DNA from 4 places in the Embleya sp. L77 genome. Region 3 is predicted to be linked to each of the others. Evidence: riboswitches for the same ligand, from Rfam matches in the RefSeq annotation. Region 3 holds a riboswitch; each other region holds the start of a gene.
What was found. A riboswitch is a leader RNA that binds a small molecule or an ion and turns the genes downstream of it on or off. The one in region 3 is predicted to bind cyclic di-AMP.
Positions count from the first base shown of each region.

Region 1: another riboswitch for cyclic di-AMP. It lies ahead of ACZOOI_RS12515 (transglycosylase family protein); the one in region 3 lies ahead of ACZOOI_RS10385 (C40 family peptidase).
Region 2: another riboswitch for cyclic di-AMP. It lies ahead of ACZOOI_RS36085 (transglycosylase family protein); the one in region 3 lies ahead of ACZOOI_RS10385 (C40 family peptidase).
Region 4: another riboswitch for cyclic di-AMP. It lies ahead of ACZOOI_RS38915 (C40 family peptidase); the one in region 3 lies ahead of ACZOOI_RS10385 (C40 family peptidase).

Region 1 is NZ_CM145709.1:2,976,807-2,982,234, forward strand. It holds gene ACZOOI_RS12505 (hypothetical protein) at 1-430, shown strand, start outside; gene galE (UDP-glucose 4-epimerase GalE) at 690-1,658, shown strand; cyclic di-AMP (ydaO/yuaA leader) riboswitch at 2,152-2,336, shown strand; gene ACZOOI_RS12515 (transglycosylase family protein) at 2,339-3,673, shown strand; gene ACZOOI_RS12520 (PIG-L family deacetylase) at 3,909-5,428, opposite strand, start outside.
Region 2 is NZ_CM145710.1:1,410,014-1,415,441, reverse strand. It holds gene ACZOOI_RS36090 (glycerophosphodiester phosphodiesterase family protein) at 1-260, shown strand, start outside; gene ACZOOI_RS36085 (transglycosylase family protein) at 463-1,743, opposite strand; cyclic di-AMP (ydaO/yuaA leader) riboswitch at 1,776-1,971, opposite strand; partial or broken gene ACZOOI_RS36080 (fumarylacetoacetate hydrolase family protein) at 2,779-2,901, shown strand; gene ACZOOI_RS36075 (hypothetical protein) at 2,945-3,139, shown strand; gene ACZOOI_RS36070 (hypothetical protein) at 3,362-3,613, shown strand; gene ACZOOI_RS36065 (aldo/keto reductase) at 3,752-4,624, opposite strand; gene ACZOOI_RS36060 (ATP-binding protein) at 4,908-5,428, shown strand, end outside.
Region 3 is NZ_CM145709.1:2,529,746-2,535,173, reverse strand. It holds gene pcrA (DNA helicase PcrA) at 1-2,493, opposite strand, end outside; gene ACZOOI_RS10390 (PIG-L deacetylase family protein) at 2,615-3,334, shown strand; cyclic di-AMP (ydaO/yuaA leader) riboswitch at 3,787-3,922, shown strand; gene ACZOOI_RS10385 (C40 family peptidase) at 3,932-5,014, shown strand; gene ACZOOI_RS10380 (hypothetical protein) at 5,180-5,428, opposite strand, start outside.
Region 4 is NZ_CM145710.1:2,063,594-2,069,021, forward strand. It holds gene ACZOOI_RS38915 (C40 family peptidase) at 827-1,807, opposite strand; cyclic di-AMP (ydaO/yuaA leader) riboswitch at 1,814-1,972, opposite strand; gene ACZOOI_RS38920 (LLM class F420-dependent oxidoreductase) at 2,597-3,562, opposite strand; gene ACZOOI_RS38925 (TMEM165/GDT1 family protein) at 3,644-4,228, opposite strand; gene ACZOOI_RS38930 (TetR/AcrR family transcriptional regulator) at 4,490-5,038, opposite strand; gene ACZOOI_RS38935 (DMT family transporter) at 5,035-5,355, opposite strand.

The DNA.
Region 1 (5,428 bases), 450 kb from region 3:
GCAGCTCTACCCGCGCACCTCGATCGAACTCGCGTACGTGATGCTGCTCCTGCTCGGTGTGGCCGGGCACCTGTCCTCGCAACGGCTGCGCGCGCTGTGGAACCGGTACGTCGTACACCGCGCCGACCCGGTCGCGGACGCCTACCCCAAGCACGTCGGCGCGCGCTGGCGCACCACCCCCGGCATGGCGACCACAATCGGCGCGCTGTCCGCGATGGTGCTGCTGTTCGGTACCGCGGCCTCCTCGGTCGCCGACGACGTCATACCGGTCGACGACTCGAGCATCGGTTCGCTGACCTACCGCTCCCACCAGTTGCAGAAGACCAGCGGGGCCTGCCCGAGGTACGCGAACAAGCACACGTGCCGGCAGCTGGGCACCCCGCCGTGGGAGCTCCCCGTCCGCGTCCCCCCCGGGGCGAACAACGGCTGAGCGGGCACCGCGGGACCCACGGGCCAGGGGGTCCAGTGCCGTGACGGACGAGGGCGGCGTCGTCGAAGTCGAAGCATCCGACGCCGCCTTCGTCGTGTCCGGGCCGGCCGCCGGCGTCTCCCGGCGGGTGGACTCCGGCAGCCGGGAGCGGAACAGGCCCGGGGTCCAGTCCTTCAACCGCATGGCGGGCTTCCCGCCGTGCGTCGGACCGGTCGCCGTGCCTGCGCCGCGAGCCCGGGATGGCGGATAGGGTCGTCCCATGAAGTGGCTTGTCACCGGCGGTGCCGGGTACATCGGGACGCATGTCGTGCGGGCGCTGCTCGCGGCCGGTGAGGACGTGGTCGTGGTCGACGACCTGTCCTCGGGCTCGCGCGAGCGGGTTCCCGAGGGGGTGCCGCTGGTGGTCGGCTCGGTGCTGGATCGGGCGCTGCTCGACGAGGTCTTCCGGGCGCACGCCGTGGCCGGCGTGGTGCACACCGCGGGCCGCAAGCAGGTGCCCGAATCGGTCGCGCGCCCCCTCTTCTACTACGAGGAGAACGTCGAGGGTCTGCGCACCCTGCTGGCGGCCATGGTCGCGGCCGACGTCACCCGCATCGTGTTCTCCTCCAGCGCCGCCGTGTACGGCATGCCCGACGTGGACCTCGTCACCGAGGACACCCCGTGCCTGCCGATCAACCCGTACGGCGAGAGCAAGCTCGTCGGCGAGTGGATGATCAAGGCCACGGCGCGCGCACACGGGATCTCGTACGCCTCGCTGCGCTACTTCAACGTCGCGGGCTCGGGCGCGCCCGAGCTCGCGGACAAGGGCGTGTTCAACCTCGTGCCGATGGTGCTGGAGAAGTTGACGGCCAATCAGGCGCCGGTGATCTTCGGGGACGACTACGACACGCCGGACGGCACGTGCGTGCGCGACTTCATCCATGTGGTGGATCTGGCCGAGGCGCACGTGGCCGCCACCCGTCGACTGGCGGCCGATCCGGACGCGCGCCTGGTGCTGAACGTGGGTCGCGGCAATGGCACGTCGGTGCGCGAGATGGTGGAACTCATCGCCGAGGTCACCGGTTTGCGCGACCTTGCACCGGAGTACCAGCCACGGCGCGCGGGCGACCCGGCCAGGGTGGTCGCGAGCGCCGACCTGATCACCACCGAGTTGGGCTGGAAGGCCCGGCATGGCACGTCGGACATGGTGCAGAGCGCATGGGCCGGCTGGCGGGCGCTGCGCGGCTGAGACGGCGGAGTGTGGGACGCCGCGCCGGTGGGTCGTCGGCCGTCGGCGCGGCGGAACGAGGTCGCTCGGGCCGGGGTCGGCGGGCATGAAGTCGCCCGGGATGAATCGGACATGCGGCTTGTTGTTTTGTGGGGTAGCTCACGCCGGCCACGAGTGCGGACGCCCGTCCGGGTGGGCATGGGCACCCTCCGCGCGACGCTACGCGCGATGCCGATGTGACAAGCGGGGCGTAGGTAATCGTTTCCGGACGATCCGCATGCACGGCAACCGGGCGCCCCTGTCACGCATTTCCAACGCATCCACCACGGAACGCCAACTACGGTCCTTTCCGTAAGGGATCATCTACATTGCGCTCATCCGCAAATCGGATATTCGACGTCTATCCGACACGGACTTGTGATCTACGTCCGGGCCTGCTTAGCGTTCGATCCGTCCGTATCCCACACGGACCCCGATCGCCGGTACGCCGAATCCTGTCGCCGGCCGTTCGGGAGGCTGACGAGCACCACACGACAGGAGCGGGGGAACCACAGGTGAACCGCCGCGAACGGCCCCGATCGAAACGATCGGACGCCGCGAACGGCTTGGGGTGAAGCCACGTCCTTCGGGATGTGGCCGGGCTATCGATCTCCGGCCCGAATCCGACAGCTCACCTCGTAGGCGTGGGAGAGGATCCAGCCATGCTGTCCGGAACCGGGCGTCATCGCCGTCGCAGCACCAGTAGGACCACGCGTCTGATCGCCGCGGCGGGTGTCGCCGGAGTCGGCGTCGCCATGCCGATCATCGGCGCGGGCACGGCCCAGGCCGCCTCCGTGAGCACCTGGGACAAGGTCGCCCAGTGCGAGAGCACGGGCAACTGGCAGATCAACACCGGCAACGGCTTCTACGGTGGCCTGCAGTTCACCCAGAGCACCTGGAACGAGTTCGGCGGTCAGCAGTACGCCCCGCGCGCCGACAAGGCGACCAAGGGCCAGCAGATCGCGATAGCCGAGAAGGTGCTCAAGAGCCAGGGCCCCGGTGCCTGGCCGGTGTGCTCGGTCAAGGCCGGCCTGACCCGCGGCGGCGCCACCCCCGACGTCGACACCGGCTCCTCGGCCGGCAAGACCGCGCCGAAGACGGCGCCCAAGACCGAGACTCCCAAGGCCGAGACCCCGAAGAAGACGGTCGCCGCGCCCAAGATCGAGGTCAAGTCCGAGGCCCCCAAGGCCGAGGCTCCCAAGACCGAGACCCCGAAGACCGAGCCGGTCGCCAAGTCGGACTCCGCCGCCACGTCGTCCTACGTCGTGGTCGCCGGCGACACGCTCTCGAAGATCGCCGGCGCCGCGCACGTGCCCGGCGGTTGGCCGAAGCTGTACGAGGCCAACAAGAGCGTGGTCGGCGAGAACCCGGACCTGATCTTCCCGGGCCAAAAGCTCACGGTCGACGGCAAGGCCGCGCCGACCACCACCAAGACCGAGGCCGCCGCGCCCAAGGTCGAGGTGCAGAAGCCGGAGACCCCCAAGGCCGCGCCGAAGGCGGAGACCAAGCCGGCCGCGCCGAAGACCTCGGTCAAGACCGAGGCCGCCAAGAGCGACGCCAAGCCCTCCGCGAGCACCGAGAAAGCCTCCGGCGCCTACGTCGCCCCGGTCTCGGGCGCCACGCTCACGTCGAGCTTCGGCGCCGGCGGCTCGCGCTGGTCCAGCGGCAGCCACACCGGCCAGGACTTCGCGGTCTCGACCGGCACCACGGTGCGCGCGGTCACCTCGGGCACCGTCGTGTCGGCCGGCTGGGGCGGCGCGTACGGCAACGAGGTCGTCATCCGGCACGCGGACGGCAAGTACACCCAGTACGCGCACCTTTCCTCGATCTCGGTCAAGGCCGGGATGAAGGTGCAGACCGGCCAGAAGATCGCGCTCTCCGGCGCGACCGGCAACGTGACCGGCCCGCACCTGCACTTCGAGGTCCGCACCACGCCGAACTACGGCTCCGCGGTCAACCCGATGACGTGGCTGCGCAGCCACGGCGTCAGCGTCTGATCCACCGCTCTCCCGCGCCGTCCGGCGGGCGTTCCCTTCGGGGAGCGCCCGCCGTTCGCATGTCCGGGCGGGTGTCCGCGCGGGTGCCGCTCACGGCGGGCCGGATCTGCCGTCGGGACGGCCGTGTGGTGCCCAGCGTGCCGCCGAAAGGCCGCATGGTGCACAGCGCCGCGTCGAGACGGCCGTACGGCGCACAGCACCCCGGCGGAACGGCCGGGCGCCGCCCGGCACATCGTCAGGAAAGCCGTGCCGTGCGCAGCGCCCCGTCCGGTCCGAGCCACAGGACCACCGGCTGCCCGGCGCCGTCCGTCGCGCCGGTGGGACCGACCGCGACCGCGTGCTCGTCGAGCACGATCGGCGGCCCGGCCACGCCCACCACGACCGGACGGCCCTCGGCGTCCCGGGTACAGACGACCGTCGTGCCGTCCGGCCGGGGCAGCGGGTACAGCGCCTCGTGACCCGCGCCCGCGGTGCGCGGGTCACCCGGCGTCCAGGCGCCGGGCCCGACTTCGACCACACTCGCGATCTCCGCCGTGCCGGCCCGCCGGTGCGCGATGCCGACCCGGCCGTCGGCGCCCACCCAGGCCGCAGGCGCCCCCACCGGCCGCTCGGCCGCGATCGTGCCGGGCGGACCGGACCGGTCGCCGACGAAGTCCCAGTACCGGATGCCCTCGCGAGCCGTGCCGAAGACGGTCACCCGGCCGTCCGGGCGGGTCACCGCGCTCGGCCCCTCGACGATCTCGCCGCCGCCCAGGTCCTGCCAGTCCGACCACTCCTCGCTGCCGGCGGGTCGGAAGCGGGTGCTGATCCCCTTGTCCCGATCGCGCACGAACAGATGCAGCCCGCCCGCGCCGTCGGCCCGGACCACCGGTGTGCCCGGGCCGCGTTCACCGCCGTTTGGGCTGCCCAGCCCCCGCCACGGACCCAAGGCGCCGCCGGGCGTCGTCTCGGTCGCGGTGACGATCTCGAACCGGTCCCGGTCGGAGCGCCGGGCACCGCCGATCCGCAGCGCGAACACCGCGATCCGGCCGTCCTGCGTGCGCACCGCGGCCGGTCCCGGGGCGAGTTCGCCGTCACCGGGGCCGGGCATGGACTGCGCCGGAGTCCAGGCCGCGGCGCCGACCCCCTCCTGGGTCCACCGGGTGACCCGGCCGCCGAGCACGGCCCACGCGGTCAGCCGGCCGTCCGCGCCGAGCACCGGCCGGGGGCCGACGTCCGGAAAGCGATACGTGGTGCTCTGCGGCCAGTTGGTCCGAGCGGCGGTGTCGCGCACCTTGAGGTCGCCGCAGTCCACCCGTCCCGGGCAGTGCCGCACCCGGTCGGTCCAGCCGTACACCCGGGTGATCTCGTCCTTGCGCTCGCGGGCCGCCGGCGCGAGATTGTGCGGCCAGCGCTCGTTGTAGTAGCCCCGGTAGGCGATCGCCGCCGCGCTCGCGGCCGGCCGCGCGGCGTTGTACCGGCGCAGCGCCTCCCAGGTGAACTGCGCGGCGGCGGTGTGGTCCTGGTGGTCGGAGACGCCGCCGTGGTCCGAGTGTGCGGGGTGTGCCCCGTCGTGCCGCTGTCGATCGGGGTCCGGGTCGAGCGTGCGCACCACGGTCGGCGTCTGGGCCCGCATCAGGTCCGCGAGCGAGTCGATCAGGCCATCCCTGGTGTACGAGTACGGTCCGCCGGCCGGCTCGTCCCGGGCGGCCAGCGTGTCGAGTTCGCGTTCCCTGCCGTTCCACAACGTGCGCAGCCGCCCGCGCGCGCCGATGC
Region 2 (5,428 bases), on a different replicon from region 3:
TCTCGCCTGTGCACGGCTTCCCGCAGAACGGCAAGGTCACCGACCCGGACTACCGCCCGTACGTGACCCGGGAGATGGTCGCCCAGGCGCACGCGAGGGGCATCAAGGTCGTGCCGTGGACCATCGACGACCCGGCGACCATGGCCAAGCTGATGGACGACGGCGTGGACGGTCTGATCACCGACTACCCCGATCGGGCACGGGAGTTGCTGGCCGCACGCGGACTGCCGCTGCCCAAGCGGTATCCGGCACGCGGCTGATCGACCCGGCCCGCGGGGCTTCGGCGCGCGCGGGGGTCTCGGAGTGCGCGGGGCTTCGGAGTCCGCGGGGATCGGGGCCTCCGCAGGGGTGCGGACGCGCACGTGGGCCGGGCCCGTCGACGCGTGGTCGACGGGCCCGGCCCTTGTACGGCTACCGCAGCGTGGCTGTTGCCGTGCGGCTACTGCCTGAGTGACGCTCGGATCAGAGGTTGACGCCGTGCGCGCGCAGGTAGCTGACGGGGTTGATGCCGCTGCCGTAGTTCGGGGTGGTGCGGATCTCGAAGTGCAGGTGCGGGCCGGTCACGTTGCCGGTCGCACCGGAGAGGCCGATCTGCTGACCGGTGCTCACCGTGGCACCGGCGCGCACGCCGATGCTGGACAGGTGCGCGTACTGCGAGTACTTGCCGTCCGCGTGCTTGATCACGATCTCGTTGCCGTAGGCGCCGCCGTTGCCGGCCTTGACCACGGTGCCCGAGGTGATCGCCTTCACCGGGGTGCCGGTGGAGGCCACGAAGTCCTGGCCGGTGTGGCTGCCGCTGGACCACATCTTGCCGCCGACGCCGAACGCGGTGCCCAGCGAGCCGCTCACCGGAGCGACGTAGCCGGACGCGTTGACCGCGGTGCTGCCGGCCTTGGCGGAGGACGCCTTGGCGGCGACGGGGGCCTTCTCCTTGACCGTGGTCTTCGGCGCGACCTTCACCGACGCCGAGGGCTTGGTCTCGGCCACGGTCTCGGTCTTGGGCGCGGCCTTCGGCGCGACCTCGACCTTGGCGGTGGTGGTGGTGGCGGTGGCGGTTGACGCCTTGGCCTTGCCGGACAGCGAGAGCTTCTGGCCGACGTGGATGAGGTTCGGGTTGCCACCGATCACGGACCGGTTGTCGGCGTACAGCTTGTGCCAACCACCGGCGATGTCCTTGTCGGCGGCGATCTTGGACAGGGTGTCACCCTTGACCACGGAGTACGAGGTGGTGGTCGACGCGGGCTTCGCGGCGGCCGGGACGACCTCGATCTTCGGGGCGGCGGCGGTCGCCGGCTTGGACTCGGCCGGCTTCTCGGCGGCCTTGGGGGCGACCTTGATCGAGGTCTTGGCCGAGCCGGAGGACTTGGTGGTCGGCGAGACGGCAGCCTTGGCGCCGCCCTTGGTCAGACCCGCCGGGCCGGAGGTGTTCGGCCAGGCGCCGGGGCCCTGCACGGCCAGGACCTTCTCGGCGATGGCGATCTGCTGGTCCTTGGTGGCCAGGTCGGCGCGCGGGGCGTACTGCTGACCGCCGAACTCGTTCCAGGTGCTCTGGGTGAACTGCAGGCCACCGTAGAAACCGTTGCCGGTGTTGATGTGCCAGTTGCCCGAGCTCTCGCCCATGGCGACCTTGTCCCAGGTGGAGACCGAGGCGGCGTTGGCGGTTGCGATACCGGTGATCAGCGGGGCGGCGACGATGGCGCCGGCCATGCCGAGAGTCAGCGCGAGGCGCGTCTTCTTGGGCATACGGGCAGGGGTGATGAACGACTGCACGAAGATTTTTCCTTCTCCCACGCCTACGAAGTGAGCTGTCGGATTCGGGCTGGAGAGTCTCGCCCGGCCGTGTTCGACCCTCGGATGAGAGGGACGGGCACGGCTTCACCCCAAGCCGTCCGCGTGGGCGCCTGTGTCACAGACGCCCGGGACGGCATTCCACTTGGTTCCCCCGCTCCTGCCTTTCGGGTTTCGTACCGTGGCCTCGCTCCGGCGGCAGGATTCGGCGAACCGGGAGACCATTTCGCCGAGCACCGGACCGGTGTGGCGAAGCACCAAACTACGCACACCCCCGGCGCGGAACCAAACATCACGATTCGCCGAAACCGAAGAATCGGGTGTTAAGGGTGGAATAACGGGACTTAAAGTCCCGAACTCCGTACGCATTGTGCCCAAAATGCTCACTCACCGTTGATTGAGAAATCACGGCGGGTGAGAATCCGGAAAACTCGGTTCACGGTGCGTGCGAGTTCCTGACGAACGGTATGCGCGTTGTGACGTGCGTCATGCGCCCGCAAAATATTGTCCGGATTACCCCTATATGCCGGTGATACTTCGGGCCGGGCCGGGTGCCTCCCGTGCCTGCCGCATCGGGCCGGCGGCTGGAGCCCGGACCGGGTACGGCGCACGCGGCCTCCCCTGTGGAGTTGCGTGCGCCACATCGGGCCCGGCCTCCTGACCTCAGCCCGCCCTCGGGTCGCCGGCCGCGGGGGTCGGCGGCGCGTGGAATGCGGTGAGGAACTCGGCGAGGTGCATCGCGCGCACCCGCGACCCGCGCCGACGCAGGCCGGTGCGCAGTTGGCGCAGGCAGCCGGGGTTGACCGCGAGACCGCACGGCCGGCGTGGGCCAGGTCGGGGAACTAGGCGATGCCGGTGCCCGTGTCGGCGGGCGCGGGCAGCAGGGCCATGGTGATCTCGGTGATCACCGCGAGGGTGGGCCGGTGCGGTCGGTTAGGCCCTGTCCGGCACGATGACAACGAGAGAGTGGAATGAGGCCGGCGGTAGTCGCTGCGGCACGGGGACAAGGACGAGGCGATGGACGCGATCGCCGAGTACACGGTCGCCAACGACGTCTCCGACCGCGACCTGCAATTCGGCGACGGCCAGTGGGCGCGCGGCAAGAGCAAGGACACGGCTCGGCCCGGCCGACGCGAGCGCCGGTTTCGATGCGACCGTGCCGGTGCGTACCGAGAAGCGGGTGCTCGGCTCGTTGGCCTACACCGGCGACGAGTTCGCCGAGGCCGCCGAACTCGTCGGCGGCTGGGGACTGGGCTGGACCGCGAGTTACCCGCTGGAGTCGGGCGCGGAGATCTTCACCGGCCTGATGCGCGGCGGCAGCCACCCGGTGAAGGCGATCCTGCGCCCCTGACGTCGTGGGCGGCGCCGCGCCTCGGCGACCCGTCCGCGAACCCCCCGGCCCAGCAGCCCGACCCGAAGTCCGTCTCGGGAAACAATGGCGGATACAGGGTGTTTCGGGGCGGCTCGGCGAGGGACGAGTTCAGTCCTGCGTCGTGGTGCCCGGGGGAACGACGGCATGCCGTACGGCCGACCGGTGGGCTTGCGCCCGGTCGACCGCGGGCATGGGCTCGGGATGGAACGCTTCGAGATCGAGATCCTCCCGTACAACGCCCAGGACATGGCCGCCGAGGCCCGAGGGCCGGCGGTGCGCTCGGCCGTGGTCGAGGCCACCGGCGAGATCGGCGCCTCCGGACATCCGCGCTATGCGGGCGAGGGCGTGGTGGCCGACATCGACCCGACGTCGCGCACGGTCGAGGCGATCACCATCGACGGTGCGGAGATCGAGGACGGGTGGAGTGTGCGGATCACGCCGAGGGAGGGCTGACCCGGATTCGGCCGGGCCGAGGTGACGCGGTCGGGCCGGCGCGCGACGGCGGGTCGTGCGACGCGGCCGGGCCGGGACGACGTGGCCGGGCCGGACTGTCCCGGTGGACGGGACGGTCCGGCCCCGGCCGCGATCGGGTCAGACCGCGGCCGACAGGGCCTCGAACTGCTCGTCGGACAGTTCGATCCGGGCCGCCTCGGTGTTCTCCTCCAGGTGCGTGACGCTGGAGGTGCCCGGGATCGGCAGCAGCACCGGGGAGCGGTGCAGCAGCCAGGCCAGCGCCAACTGTGAAGGTGCGGCGCCGTGTTCCTTGGCCAGCCGGTCCAACGGGCCGCCCGGCCGGGCGAGTTCCCCGGTGGCCATGGGGAACCACGGGATGAACGCGATGTTCTCGGCCGCCGCGTAGTCGAGCACGCTCTCGGCCTTGCGGTTGGCCAGGTTGTACAGGTTCTGCACGGAGACGATCTCGACGATCTCGCGGGCCTGGCGCAGCTGTTCCACGGTGACCTCGGACAGGCCGATGTGCCGGATCTTGCCCTCGCGCTGCAACGCGCCGAGTTCGCCGAGCTGGTCCGCGAGCGGGACCTGCGGGTCGATCCGGTGCAGTTGGTAGAGGTCGATCCGGTCCAGACCGAGGTGGCGCAGGCTCAGTTCGGTCTGCTGGCGCAGGTATTCCGGCCGGCCGAGGGCGCGCCACTCGCCGGGTCCGGTGCGGGCGAAGCCACCCTTGGTGGCGATCACCACGTCCTCGGCATACGGGTGCAGGGCCTCGCGGATGATCTGTTCGCTGACGAAGGGGCCGTACGAGTCGGCCGTGTCGATCAGGTTCACCCCGAGTTCGACGGCGCGGCGCAGCACTCGGATCGCCTCTCGGCGGTCCTTGGGTTCGCCCCAGACGCCGGTCCCGGTGAGCTGCATGGCGCCGAACCCGAGCCGGCGCACCGGCAGGTCGCCGCCGATCGGGAAGACACCGGACGCGTGGGCGGGGCCGGACGCGGACGAGAGGGTCATCTGTTCTCCGTGGGGGTCGGGCGGCCCGAGCGGGCCGGACGGCGCGGACGAGGTCGGTCGAGCGGTCGAGCGGTCGAGCGGTCGAGCCCATTGTGCCCCGGGCTCCGAACGCGGTCGCCGGGCTTTCGTCCGGCGTGCGTGTCGCAGGTCCTTCGCGAGGTGTCCATTCACAGGGTGACCAAGTCCGGGCCCGCACTTGTACACAACGACGCGTTCGCGGCGCGGCGGTGCTCCCTAGTGTTTGCCATTCGTCGAGGCACTCGATCCACGGATGGAGCTGTTCATGGTCTGGCTCATACAGGACTACCGCGAGGAGGACCTCGCGGCGGTGGTGCACCTGATCGACACCACGACCGAGCTCGGCCAGGAGTCGGTCTTCTCGCTGTCCGAGTGCATCAACGCGCTGACCTCGCGACAGCCGGCGGTGATCGCCCGGCGGGACGGCGCGGTGGTCGGCGCGGCGCTGGCCACGGTGTCCGAGGGGCGGGCCTGGGTGATGCGGATCGCCATCTCGCCGGCCGCGCGCGGCCTGGGGCTGACCAGCACGCTGCTGCTGGCGCTGGAGCGCAGGTTGGTCGAGGATCGGGTGCGCCGGATCGCCTACGTCCTGCCCGAGGAGGACTCGCGCGAGCTGGGGCTGCGCAACGCGGGCTACGAGCGGCGGCCGGCGGTGGCCTACTTCGAGAAGGTCGAGCCGGTCGACGACCACGCGGCGGAGACCCTGGACCGGCTCGGCGGGCGGATGTTGCCGGGTGACCTGTGGTCGAAGGTGGCCGGCATGGAGGTGGAGAAGAACCTGATCGA
Region 3 (5,428 bases):
CCGCAGCAGCAGGGTCTTCTCGCCGCCGGCGCCGAAGTCGATCGTGGCCTTGGCCTTGTCGCCGGCCTCGGCGGTGGAGACCACCGTGCCCAGGCCGAACTTGTCGTGGGTGACCCGGTCGCCGGGGGACAGCGCGACGATCGGCCGTTCCTTGATCTGCGCGCCCTTGCCGAAGCCGCCGCGCGAGCCGACGGTCGACTTGGTCGCGGACAGCGCCTTGGCCGCCGACGGGGACGTGCCGCGCCAGTCGACCAGCTTCTCGGGCAACTCGCCCAGGAAGCGCGACGGCGGGTTGTACGACGGCGCGCCCCACGCGCTGCGCATCTTCGCGAGCGTGACGTAGAGCCGCTCACGGGCGCGGGTGATGCCGACATAGGCGAGCCGGCGCTCCTCCTCCAACTCCTTCGCGTCGCCCAGCGAGCGCATGTGCGGGAAGACGCCGTCCTCCAGGCCGGTCAGGAACACCGTGGGGAACTCCAGGCCCTTGGCGGTGTGCAGGGTCATCAACGTGACCACACCGCCGTCGTCGCCATCGGTGGGGATCTGGTCGGAGTCCGCCACCAGGGAGACCCGCTCCAGGAAGTCGGCCAGCGTGCCGCCGCCGCCCTCCTGGGCCTGGGCCTGTTCGAACTCCAGTGCAACCGCCGCGAGTTCCTGGAGGTTCTCGATTCGGGTCTCGTCCTGCGGATCGCTGGACGCCTGCAACTCGGCCAGGTAGCCGGTCTGTTCCAGGATCGCCTCCAGCACGGTGGCCGGACCCGCGCCGCCGTCCACGACCGCGGTGAGGTCGTCCAACAGCTGGACGAAGCCCTTGACCGCGTTGGCGGAACGCTTGGCCAGGCCCGGCGCGTCCTCCGCGCGACGCAGCGCCTGGGCGAACGGGACCCGGTCGCGGGCGGCGAGCACGTCCAGGCACGCCTCGGCCCGATCCCCGATGCCGCGCTTGGGCACGTTCAGGATCCGCCGCAGCGAGACCGTGTCGTCCGGGTTGGCCAGCAGTCGCAGGTAGGCGAGCACGTCGCGGACCTCGCGGCGCTCGTAGAAGCGCACGCCGCCGACGACCTTGTACGGCAGCCCGACCCGGATGAAGACTTCCTCGAACACCCGGGACTGGGCGTTGGTCCGGTAGAACACCGCGACCTGCCCCGGCCTGGTCTTGCCCGCGTCGGTGAGCCGGTCCACCTCGTCCGCGACGAACTGGGCCTCGTCGTGCTCGTCGTCCGCGACGTAGCCGACGATCGGGGTGCCCGCGCCGGCGTCCGTCCACAGGTTCTTCGCGCGCCGGTTGCTGTTGCGCTCGATCACCGCGTTGGCCGCGCTCAGGATGGTCTGCGTGGAGCGGTAGTTCTGCTCCAGCAGGATGGTCTTGGCGTTCGGGTAATCGGCCTCGAAGTCGAGGATGTTGCGGATGGTCGCGCCGCGGAACGCGTAGATCGACTGGTCCGCGTCACCCACCACGCACAACTCGGCCGGTTCGATCTCGGCGAGACCGGCCTCGGCCGGGTTGACCAGGTCGCCGTCGATCGTGCGCCGCGGACCGCTGCCCGCCGCGCCGCCGACCAGCTCACGGACGAGCATGTACTGCGCGTGGTTGGTGTCCTGGTACTCGTCGACCAGCACGTGCCGAAAGCGCCGCCGGTAGTGCTCCGCGACGTCCGGGAACGCCTGGAGCAGGTGCACCGTGGTCATGATCAGGTCGTCGAAGTCCAGGGCGTTGGCCTGGCGCAGCCGCTCCTGGTACATGGTGTACGCCTGCGCCAGTATGCGCTCGGTCTCGTTGATCGCCTTCGCGGCGAAGTCCTCGTGATCGATCAGCTCGTTCTTGAGGTTGGAGACCTGCGCGTTGAACTTGCGCGGCGGGAACTTCTTCGGGTCCAGGTCCAGGTCGCGACAGACCATCGCCATCAGCCGCTGCTGATCGGCCGAGTCGTAGATCGAGAACGACGAGCTCATGCCGAGTTTCTTGTACTGCTGCCGCAGGATGCGCACGCACGCCGAGTGGAACGTGGACACCCACATGGCCTTGGTACGCGGCCCGACCAACGCCTCGACCCGCTCGCGCATCTCGGCGGCGGCCTTGTTGGTGAAGGTGATCGCCAGGATCTCGCCGGGATGCGCACCGCGGGCCGCGAGCAGGTGGGCGATCCGATGGGTCAGCACGCGGGTCTTGCCGGAGCCCGCGCCGGCCACGATGAGCAGCGGGGACCCTTCGTGCACGACCGCGGCGCGTTGTTGCGGGTTCATCCCGTCGAGCAGCCGCGCCGGATCCACGACCGGGCGCGGGGCGCCGTTGCGGTAGTAGGCGTCGCGCGGTTCGGGGGGCGGCGCGTACTGCCCCTCGTACAGGTCGTCCGGATAGTCCTCCGGCAGGCCGTACACGTGGTTGTCGTCCGGCTCGGGCGGCAGCGGGATGTCGTCCGCGGGGCCCGTGGGGGACTTCTTGGCCGCGGTCTCGAAACCGGGCAGGGGGATGTCGTCGAAGAGGCTGCTCATCGTTCCCCGAGTCTAGGTGGGTAACAAGCGAGTCGTGCTCGGCCCTTTGTACGGAGCGGAGATCATGGCGCCGGCGACGGGTTGTCCCGCCGTCGGATCGATCGGACCAAGGGAGTACATCGTGCTGGACGATCGCGACGTGGAGCGGGTCCTGGTGCTGGCCGCGCATCCGGACGACATCGACTACGGGGCGGCGGGGACGGTGGCGACCTGGACCGAGGCCGGCATCGAGGTGAGCTATTGCCTGGTCACCGACGGGGACGCGGGCGGCTTTGACCCGGCGGTGCCGCGATCCGAGATCGGCGGGATCCGGCGGGCCGAGCAGAGCGCGGCGGCGGCGCACGTGGGAGTGCGGCAGCTGTACTGGCTCGGTTACCCGGACGGGCGGCTGGCCGCGACCTTCGAGCTGCGGCGCGACATCACCCGGGTGATCCGGCAGGTGCGTCCGCAGCGCATGGTGATCCCGAGTCCGGAGCGGGACTGGGCCCGGCTCGCGCCCAGTCACCCGGATCATCTGGAGGCGGGCGAGGCGGCGATGCGGGCGATCTATCCGGACGCCCGGAACCCGTTCGCGCACCCCGAGCTGCTGGACGTGGAGGGGCTGAAGGAGTGGACCGTGCCGGAGACGTGGTTGTCGCCGACACCGGCGCCGGACCACGCGGTCGAGGTGAGTGCGGTGTTCGAGCGCAAGATGGCGGCCCTGCTGTCGCACGCGAGTCAGACGAGCCATCTGTCCGGGCTGCGTGCGGAGGTCACGACGATGCTCACCCGCAATGCCGAGCGGTTCGGCTTGGGCGCGGGACGGATGGCCGAGGTGTTCCGGGTGATCGACACCCGTTAGGGCGGGTCGGCTGGGTTCCCCGGGCTTGGCGGGGTCTCGGGTCCAGATGAGCGCGACGGCGAGGTTCGGCGCGGTCGACAGGCCGAGTGCGCCGAGCATCCTCGGGACACCCGTGCCGCGGCGGCCCGCCTCGGACCGACAGCAGAATGACCGGTTGACGTCGATCCTGGCGTTGTCCGTGTCCTTGTCCGGGACTACTCGGACAGGTCACATACGAATAATTGCTGGCAAATCTCCCCAAGATCGACTTTCGGGAATCCGCGCGCTTTTCCCGTGATACGCGGAGAAGGAAACGGTGGTTTCGGTAAAGTTTTGGCAATGCGGCGGCTGATGATGATGGTCCTGACACGCCTGTGACTAGTGTTCTGCGACAGGCGATCGGCTCGACGTCGGCCACCCGGTCGACACGATCACCTCCGCCGAATTCGGGGACGCGTTCAGGTGACGGTGGGTAACCATCGTTGACGATGCGAAGCCGGAACCGGGGACCCTTGCAGTCCCTGGGGTGAATCGGTGCTCCGGCACCGTAGGGCGCCTTCTTCCGCCCGAACCCGTCAGCTAACCCGGTAGGCGGCCGAGGAAGGAGACTCGCCACCAGTGGCGTCCCAACGTCGACCCGGGCAGCACCGCAAGCCCAAGCCGCGCACCGCCGCGCGTACCGCAGCGACCGTAGTGACGGCCGCCGCGACGATGACCGGCGTGATGACCTTTGCCGGCACCGCGAGCGCGGACCCCGCCGCATCCTTCGAGCAGGTCAAGCAGCAGGTCAACCAGCTGCACAGTGACGTGGTCAAGGTCACCGACGTCGCCAACGGCGTCGAAGATCAGCTGGAAAAGAAGCAGGTCACCGCGAACCAGACGCAGGCTCGCGTCACCGAGGAACAGGTCGCGCTGAACGCTCTGCGTGACCAGATCGGTGTCCTGGCGGCGAACCAGTACCGCAGCGGCGGCCTGCCGCCGTCGTTGTCACTGGCGCTCAGCGGCGACCCCGAGGGTTACCTGCAGAAGTCGCAGATGATGTCCCAGCTCGACGGTCAGCAGGCCGCCAAGCTGAAGCAGATCGCGGCGCAGGCCCGGGTTCTCCAGCAGGACCGCACCGAGGCCTCCTCGCAGCTGGCCGAGCTGGAGAAGCTGCGGACCGAGCTGAACAAGAACAAGACCGAGATCCAGGCCAAGCTCGCCGAGGCTCAGCGGCTGCTGAACACGCTCACCGAGCAGCAGAAGAAGGAAGTCCTCGACTCGGACGAGCACGAGGGCGACACCACGCGCGGCAACGACCGCAGCTCGCGGGACAAGGAGGACACGCCGCCGGCGACCAACGTCCCCGCGTCCGGCCGGGCCGCGGCCGCGATCGCGTTCGCGCGGGCCCAGATCGGCAAGGCGTACGTGTCGGGCGCCGAGGGGCCCAGCTCCTACGACTGCTCGGGGCTGACCCAGGCGTCGTGGAAGGCCGCAGGCGTCAGGTTGACCCGCACCACCTGGACCCAGGTCAACGACGGTCCACGGATCGCCAAGGGCTCGCTCCAGCCGGGCGACCTGGTGTTCTTCTACTCGGACAACCGGCACGTGGGCCTCTACATCGGCGGCGGCAAGATCATCCACGCCCCGCGTCCCGGCAAGACCGTGACCGAGGCGCCGCTCGACTCGATGCCGTTCTACGCGGCGATTCGACCCGGGTAAATCCACCGGCCGCCCGAAAACCTCAACGGCGCCCTCCCGCGGATTCGTTCCGCGTGGAGGGCGCCGTCGTGTGTGTCGGGTGCGGCGGTCGCTCGGACCACCCACCTGCGGTCGCTCGCCTCGGCGGGTCGGCTCGTGCCGACGGTGGGCGGAGTCGGCGGGGTCTCAGGTCCACATGACCGCGATGGCGATGTTCGCCACGGTCAGCAGGCCGATCGCGCCGAGCACTTTGGAGGACACCCGGTCCGCGGCGCGGTTGCCCCAGACCAGCAGCAGGATGGCCAGCAGAATGACCAGCTTGGTGCCGATCTTGGCGTTGTCCACGTCCTTGTCCAGACCCGCCTGGACCACGCCGACCAGGGCCAGGCCGGTGACCAGCATGGTCAGCGCGCCGTGCGTCATCGCGGGCACGAT
Region 4 (5,428 bases), on a different replicon from region 3:
CTGGGTGGCCTCATGCGCCGGCCGGGCTGGTTCGCCTCAAGCGCCGGCGGGGCTGGGTGGCCTCAAACGCCGGCCGGGCTGCTTGGCCTCAAGCGCCGGCGGGGCTGTTTGGCCTCATGCGCCGGCGGGGCTGAGTGGCCTCAAGCGCCGGCCGGGCTATTTGGCCTCATGCGCCGGCGGGGCTGTTTGGCCTCATGCGCCGGCGGGGCTGTTTGGCCTCATGCGCCGGCCGGGCTGCTTGGCCTCAAACGCCAGCCGGGCTATTTGGCCTCAAACGCCGGCAGGGCTGGGTTCGCCTCAAGCGCCGGCGGGGCTGAGTGGCCTCATGCGCCGCTCGGGCTGAGTGGTTTCGTGTGGTGGACGGGCTGGGTTTGCCTTGAGGGACGGTGGGGAGGGGCTCTTGGGTTTGTGTGGGTTGTGGTTGGGGGGTGTTGCGAACGGACTGTGTTGGTCGTTGTGTTCGTCCGGGCGTCGACGAGGGTGCGACTTGGTCGGATGCTTGGGGGCTGCTGGGGTCCGGGACTGTCCCGGCTCCGTTGTTTGGCTCGTGGTGCTGGAGCCGATTGGGGCTTGCGGCTTGGGGCTGGGCGGGCGGCTGTGCCGGGGGCTGGTGGGGGTGCTGCGCCGAGTGGTGGGTGTAGCTGGCGCGGGGTGTGGGGGCGAGGGCGGAGGGTTCGGGGATGTGCCTCGGGGAACGGGGGGCGGCGCCGTGCTCTCCGACCGTCGTCGGGGGGCACGGCGCCGGAAGGGCGTCCCACTGTGCGGTTGTGTTACTGCGGCCGAGGCCGCGGCCGAGGGTTGCCGGCTGCGGTTGTCGGCGGGGTGATCAGACCGGGCGGGTGGCGCCGGCGATCGGCATGGTGCTGATCGAGGCGATCTCGACCGGCTTGCGCGGGTTGGCGGCGTGCACCATCTTGCCGTCGCCGATGTAGATCCCGACGTGGCTGATGCCCGAGTAGAAGAACACCAGGTCGCCGGGCTGCAGGTTGGCGACCGACACGTGCGGGTCGGCGGCGAACTGGTCGTTGGTCACGCGCGGCAGCGAGATGCCCGCGGACTTGTACGCGGCCTGGACCAGACCCGAGCAGTCGTACGCGTTCGGGCCGGTGGCGCCGTACACGTACGGCTTGCCGATCTGCGCCTTGGCGAAGGCCACGGCCTGGGCGGCCTTGCTGCTCGACGCGGTGGACGAGCCGCCGGTCGGCGCCTGGTTGCCCTTCGAGCCGCCGGTGGCGGGCTTGGCGGGGGCCTTGGCGGCGGGCTTGACCGACACCTCGGCCGACGGCTTGCTCGCCGGCTTGGTGGTGGTCTTGCCGGGGGTGACGGTGGTCTTCGGCTGCACCTTGATGCTCGGCTGGGCCGGAGCGGCCTTGGACAGCACGGGCGCCGAGCCGGTCAGCCGGAGGGTCTGGCCGATCTGGATCAGGTCCGGGCCGGACAGGAGCACGTCGCGGTTGAGCTCGTACAGGCTCTGCCAGCCGCCGGTGACCTGGTTGGCCCGGGCGAGCCCGAACAGCGTGTCGCCGGCCTTGACCACGTAGCCGGCCTTGTCGGCGGGAACGGCAGTTTCCTGCGCGGCGGGCGCGGCCTGGACCGGAGCGCTCTCGACCGCGGCGGTCGGAGCCGCCGACAGCACGGCGGAGGTGCCGGAGGTGGGCTGGTCGGAGGTGGAGGGGGCTTGCGCCTGAGCCGTACCGGCAGTGGCGACCGGGATCACGACACCCATGCCGGCGATGCCCACCGCCGCGACGAAGCGGCGGACGTTGGCGGGGCGAGCGGCGCGGTGGCGAGCGTTTGCGGACAGCATGAAATGGGGTCCTCTCCTGTCGCCTACGAGGTGAGCTGTCGGATTCGGACTGGAGTAGCCCGGTCGCGCAACACGCGACTTCACCCCTAGCCGTCACCGGAACGATCCCGGCCACGGCGATCCACCTGGTTCCCCCGCTCCCGTCGGATTCTTCGATGTAGACCTCCCGCTGCCGGCGACGGGATTCGGCGTACCGGCGACAGGGTTCACCCGAAAGGTGAATCGGCGAGAAAGGTAGGCAATGGCGATGCCGGATCACAACCGAAACGCCGACTTTGCCTGCGGCGTAAAGGCGGAATAAAGGCGACATCTCACCCGGCCTCGGCGCGGCGCACCGCTGATGACGAGGGGATATCTCGGAGAGTGGCGTGATCGTCCGGTCACGGAAAATAGTCGAAATTCATGCCGGGACGCGAGAAATGAATTACCACGCGAAGTCGGCTAAGTAATTTATGTCCGTTTTATCCATGCGGCCTACATCACATTTCGGACGGTTCGAGCGGAGGGACATGCCGGACATGCCGGCGATCGAACGATCCACCCTGCGGCTCCGCGTGCCCCGCCCACCCCGCACGCACGTCCGTCGATCCGCCGATCCGAGCGATGGATGCGATGCCGACCCGTGCGGATGCCGATGCGCCCATGCCGATCGGGCCCGACGTATGTCCCCACCACGCCGGGCCGCAACCGCAACCGCAACGCCATCGCTACCGAGCCGGAGCCGAAACCACGGAGCGGGGGCGCCGACCCCGCGCCCCCGCTCCGCTCCGCCTCCGCAGCCCCAACCCGTCACAACTCCCGCAGCGCCGCCAAGAGCTTGTCCTGAGCCCAGTCCAGGAAGGCGTGCTGCGTGTCGCCGCCGATCTGGACGAGCGCGACCTCGGTGAACCCGGCCTCGACGTACGGGCGCACCGCGTCGACGAAGGCGCCCACGTCGTCGCCGCACGGAATCGACTCGGCCACGTCCTCCGGCCGGACGAACTGCGTGGCGCCCGCGAAGCCGGCGGTGCCCGGAAGCTCGGAGTTGACCTTCCAGCCGCCCCCGAACCAGCGGAACTGCTCGTGCGCCCGCGCGATCGCGGCGTCCCGGTCGGGGTCGTAACTGACCGGCAACTGGCCCACCCGGGGCTTGCCCGCGCCGCCGTGCCGATCGAATTCGGCCAACAGCTCACCCTTGGGCTCGGTCGCGATGACCAGGTCGGCCAGTTGCCCGGCCAGTGCGCAGCTCTGGGTGCCGGAGACCGCGATGCCGATCGGCGGCGGTCGATCCGGCAGGTCCCACAATTTGGCGGACTCGACGTCGAAGTGTGTGCCGTGATGATCGACATAGCCGCCCGCGAACAGGGCCCGGATGATCTGCACCGCCTCGCCGAGCATCTCCTGCCGTACGTCCGCCGCCGGCCACCCGCCGCCGATCACGTGCTCGTTCAGGTTCTCGCCGGAGCCGAGTCCCAGCCGGAAGCGCCCGTCCGACAACAACTGCACGGTGGCGGCCTTCTGTGCCACCACCGCCGGGTGGTAGCGCATCGTCGGACAGGTCACGTACGTCATCAACGGGATCCGCGACGTGGCCTGGGCCGCCGCGCCCAGCACGCTCCAGGCGTAGGGCGCGTGGCCCTGCGCATCCAGCCACGGGAAGTAGTGGTCCGAGGTCACCGAGAAGTCGAACCCGACCCGCTCCGCGTGCACCACGTGCTCGACGAGATCCTTGGGCCCGGCCTGTTCGGTCATCATCGTGTAGCCGATTTTCACCATGGGACGCGGGTGCCCGACCGGCACGGCGGAAAACCGCCCTTGCGGCTCCCGCCTCCGCCGGCCCGGACCGCCCAGGTCAGGTCAGCCCGTGAACACCTCCACCACCGACCAGATCGCCAGCCCGAGCATGCACACGCCGCCGATTCGCTGCACCGTCTGGAGCGGGACCCGCTTGGCGATGAACCGCCCCGCCAGCAGAGCCAGTGCGGAGACCGACATCAGCGCCGCGGCCGAGCCGATCGCGGTGGACCAGGTGCCGTTGGTGGCCGCCAGGTTGGCGGTGGTGATCTGGGTCAGGTCGCCCCATTCGCTGATGAACACGGCCGTGAACGCGGTCGAGAAGACCGGCCAAAAACCGGTCACGGTCTTGCCCGCGGTGTCCTCGTCGTCGTCGCCGGCCCCGCCGCGCAGCAGCATGAAGGCGCCGAAGCCGAACAGCGCGGCGGAGACGAGTTTGACGATCCAGCCGGGGAGCAGGCCCAGCAGTCCGCCCGCGCCGACGGCGATGGCGACGTGCACGACGAACGCGGTCGAGGTGCCGAACCAGACGAACAGCGGCCGCATGCGGGTGCCCATGGCCAGCGATGCGAACATCGTCTTGTCCGGGAGTTCGGCGAGGAAGATGAGCCCGAAGGCGGTCAGGATCGCCAGAGGGTCGAGGTGCATCCGGGTGGCTTTCTGCGAGAGCCGGGCCTCCGGGTCTTCACGAAGGCGCCGCTCGGCGACCGGAGGACCACTCGGCCCGGCACGACGGGTGCACCCGCGAGAAACGCGGATGCGTCGATACCTGGCCGAAGGTCTCGCCCGCCCGCATCGAGCACGGGCCCGGCCACCGGGAGTCCGAGGACTCCAGCATGTCGACGACCGGTTCGCGGGGCTACTCCCCTTCGCTGTCGCCGACCCTACCGCACCGCGCCCCCCGCCCGGCTACGGCGCGGTCGTCCCCAGGACCCGGTCCAGCGACCAGCGCAGTTGCTCCTCGTCCAGGGCCGTGCCCAGCGTGAGTACCTGCAACATCGTGCCGTCCAGGACCGCCAGCGCCGCTGCCGCCGCCCGCCGCCCGACCCGGCCGGCGAGGAAGTCGCCGACCCCCTCGACCCACGCCACCGCGAAACCGCGCAGTTGCGGGCTGCGGGCCGCCGCCAGATACAACTCGTACTCGACCAGCGCACGCGGGCGGTCCGCGAGGTATTCGGCGGTGAGCGCCGTGAGCACCCCCGGCAGGTCCTCGGCATCGCGGGTCCGCCGCACCCACTCCTCCAGCAGCGCCACCGTCTCCGCCGACGCGTGCGCGAGCGCCGCGCCGACCAGGTCGTCGAGCGTCGCGAAGTAGTACGTGGTCGCCCCCAGCGGGACGCCGGCCCGGGACGCGACCAGGCGATGCGTGGTGTTGCCCACGCCCACCTCGGCGATCACCTCGCACGCACCACGCAGGATCCGCAGCCGCCGTCCCTCGGGATCGCGGGTCCCGGTCAATGCGCACCGCCCAGGTTCAGCACCACCACGCCCGCGATCACCAGTGCCATTCCGAACGCCTTGAGCAGCGTCACCGGCTCGTTCAGGAACACCGCCCCGACCAGCGCGATCGCCACGGTCCCGAGCCCGGACCAGATCGCGTACGCCGTGCCCACCTGCAACTGTCGCAACGACAGCGTCAACAGGTAGAAGGCCCCCGCATATCCGGCCAGACACGTCACGGTCGGCCACAGCCGGGTGAACCCGTCGGTGCTCTTGAGCAGGCTGGTCGCGATCACCTCACACGAGATCGCCAGTCCCAGGAACAGCCAGGCCACGGGCCTCTCCCTCCGAGTGATGAAGACGTGGTGGTGCGGATGTACAACGACGCAGTGGTACAGATGTACAAGT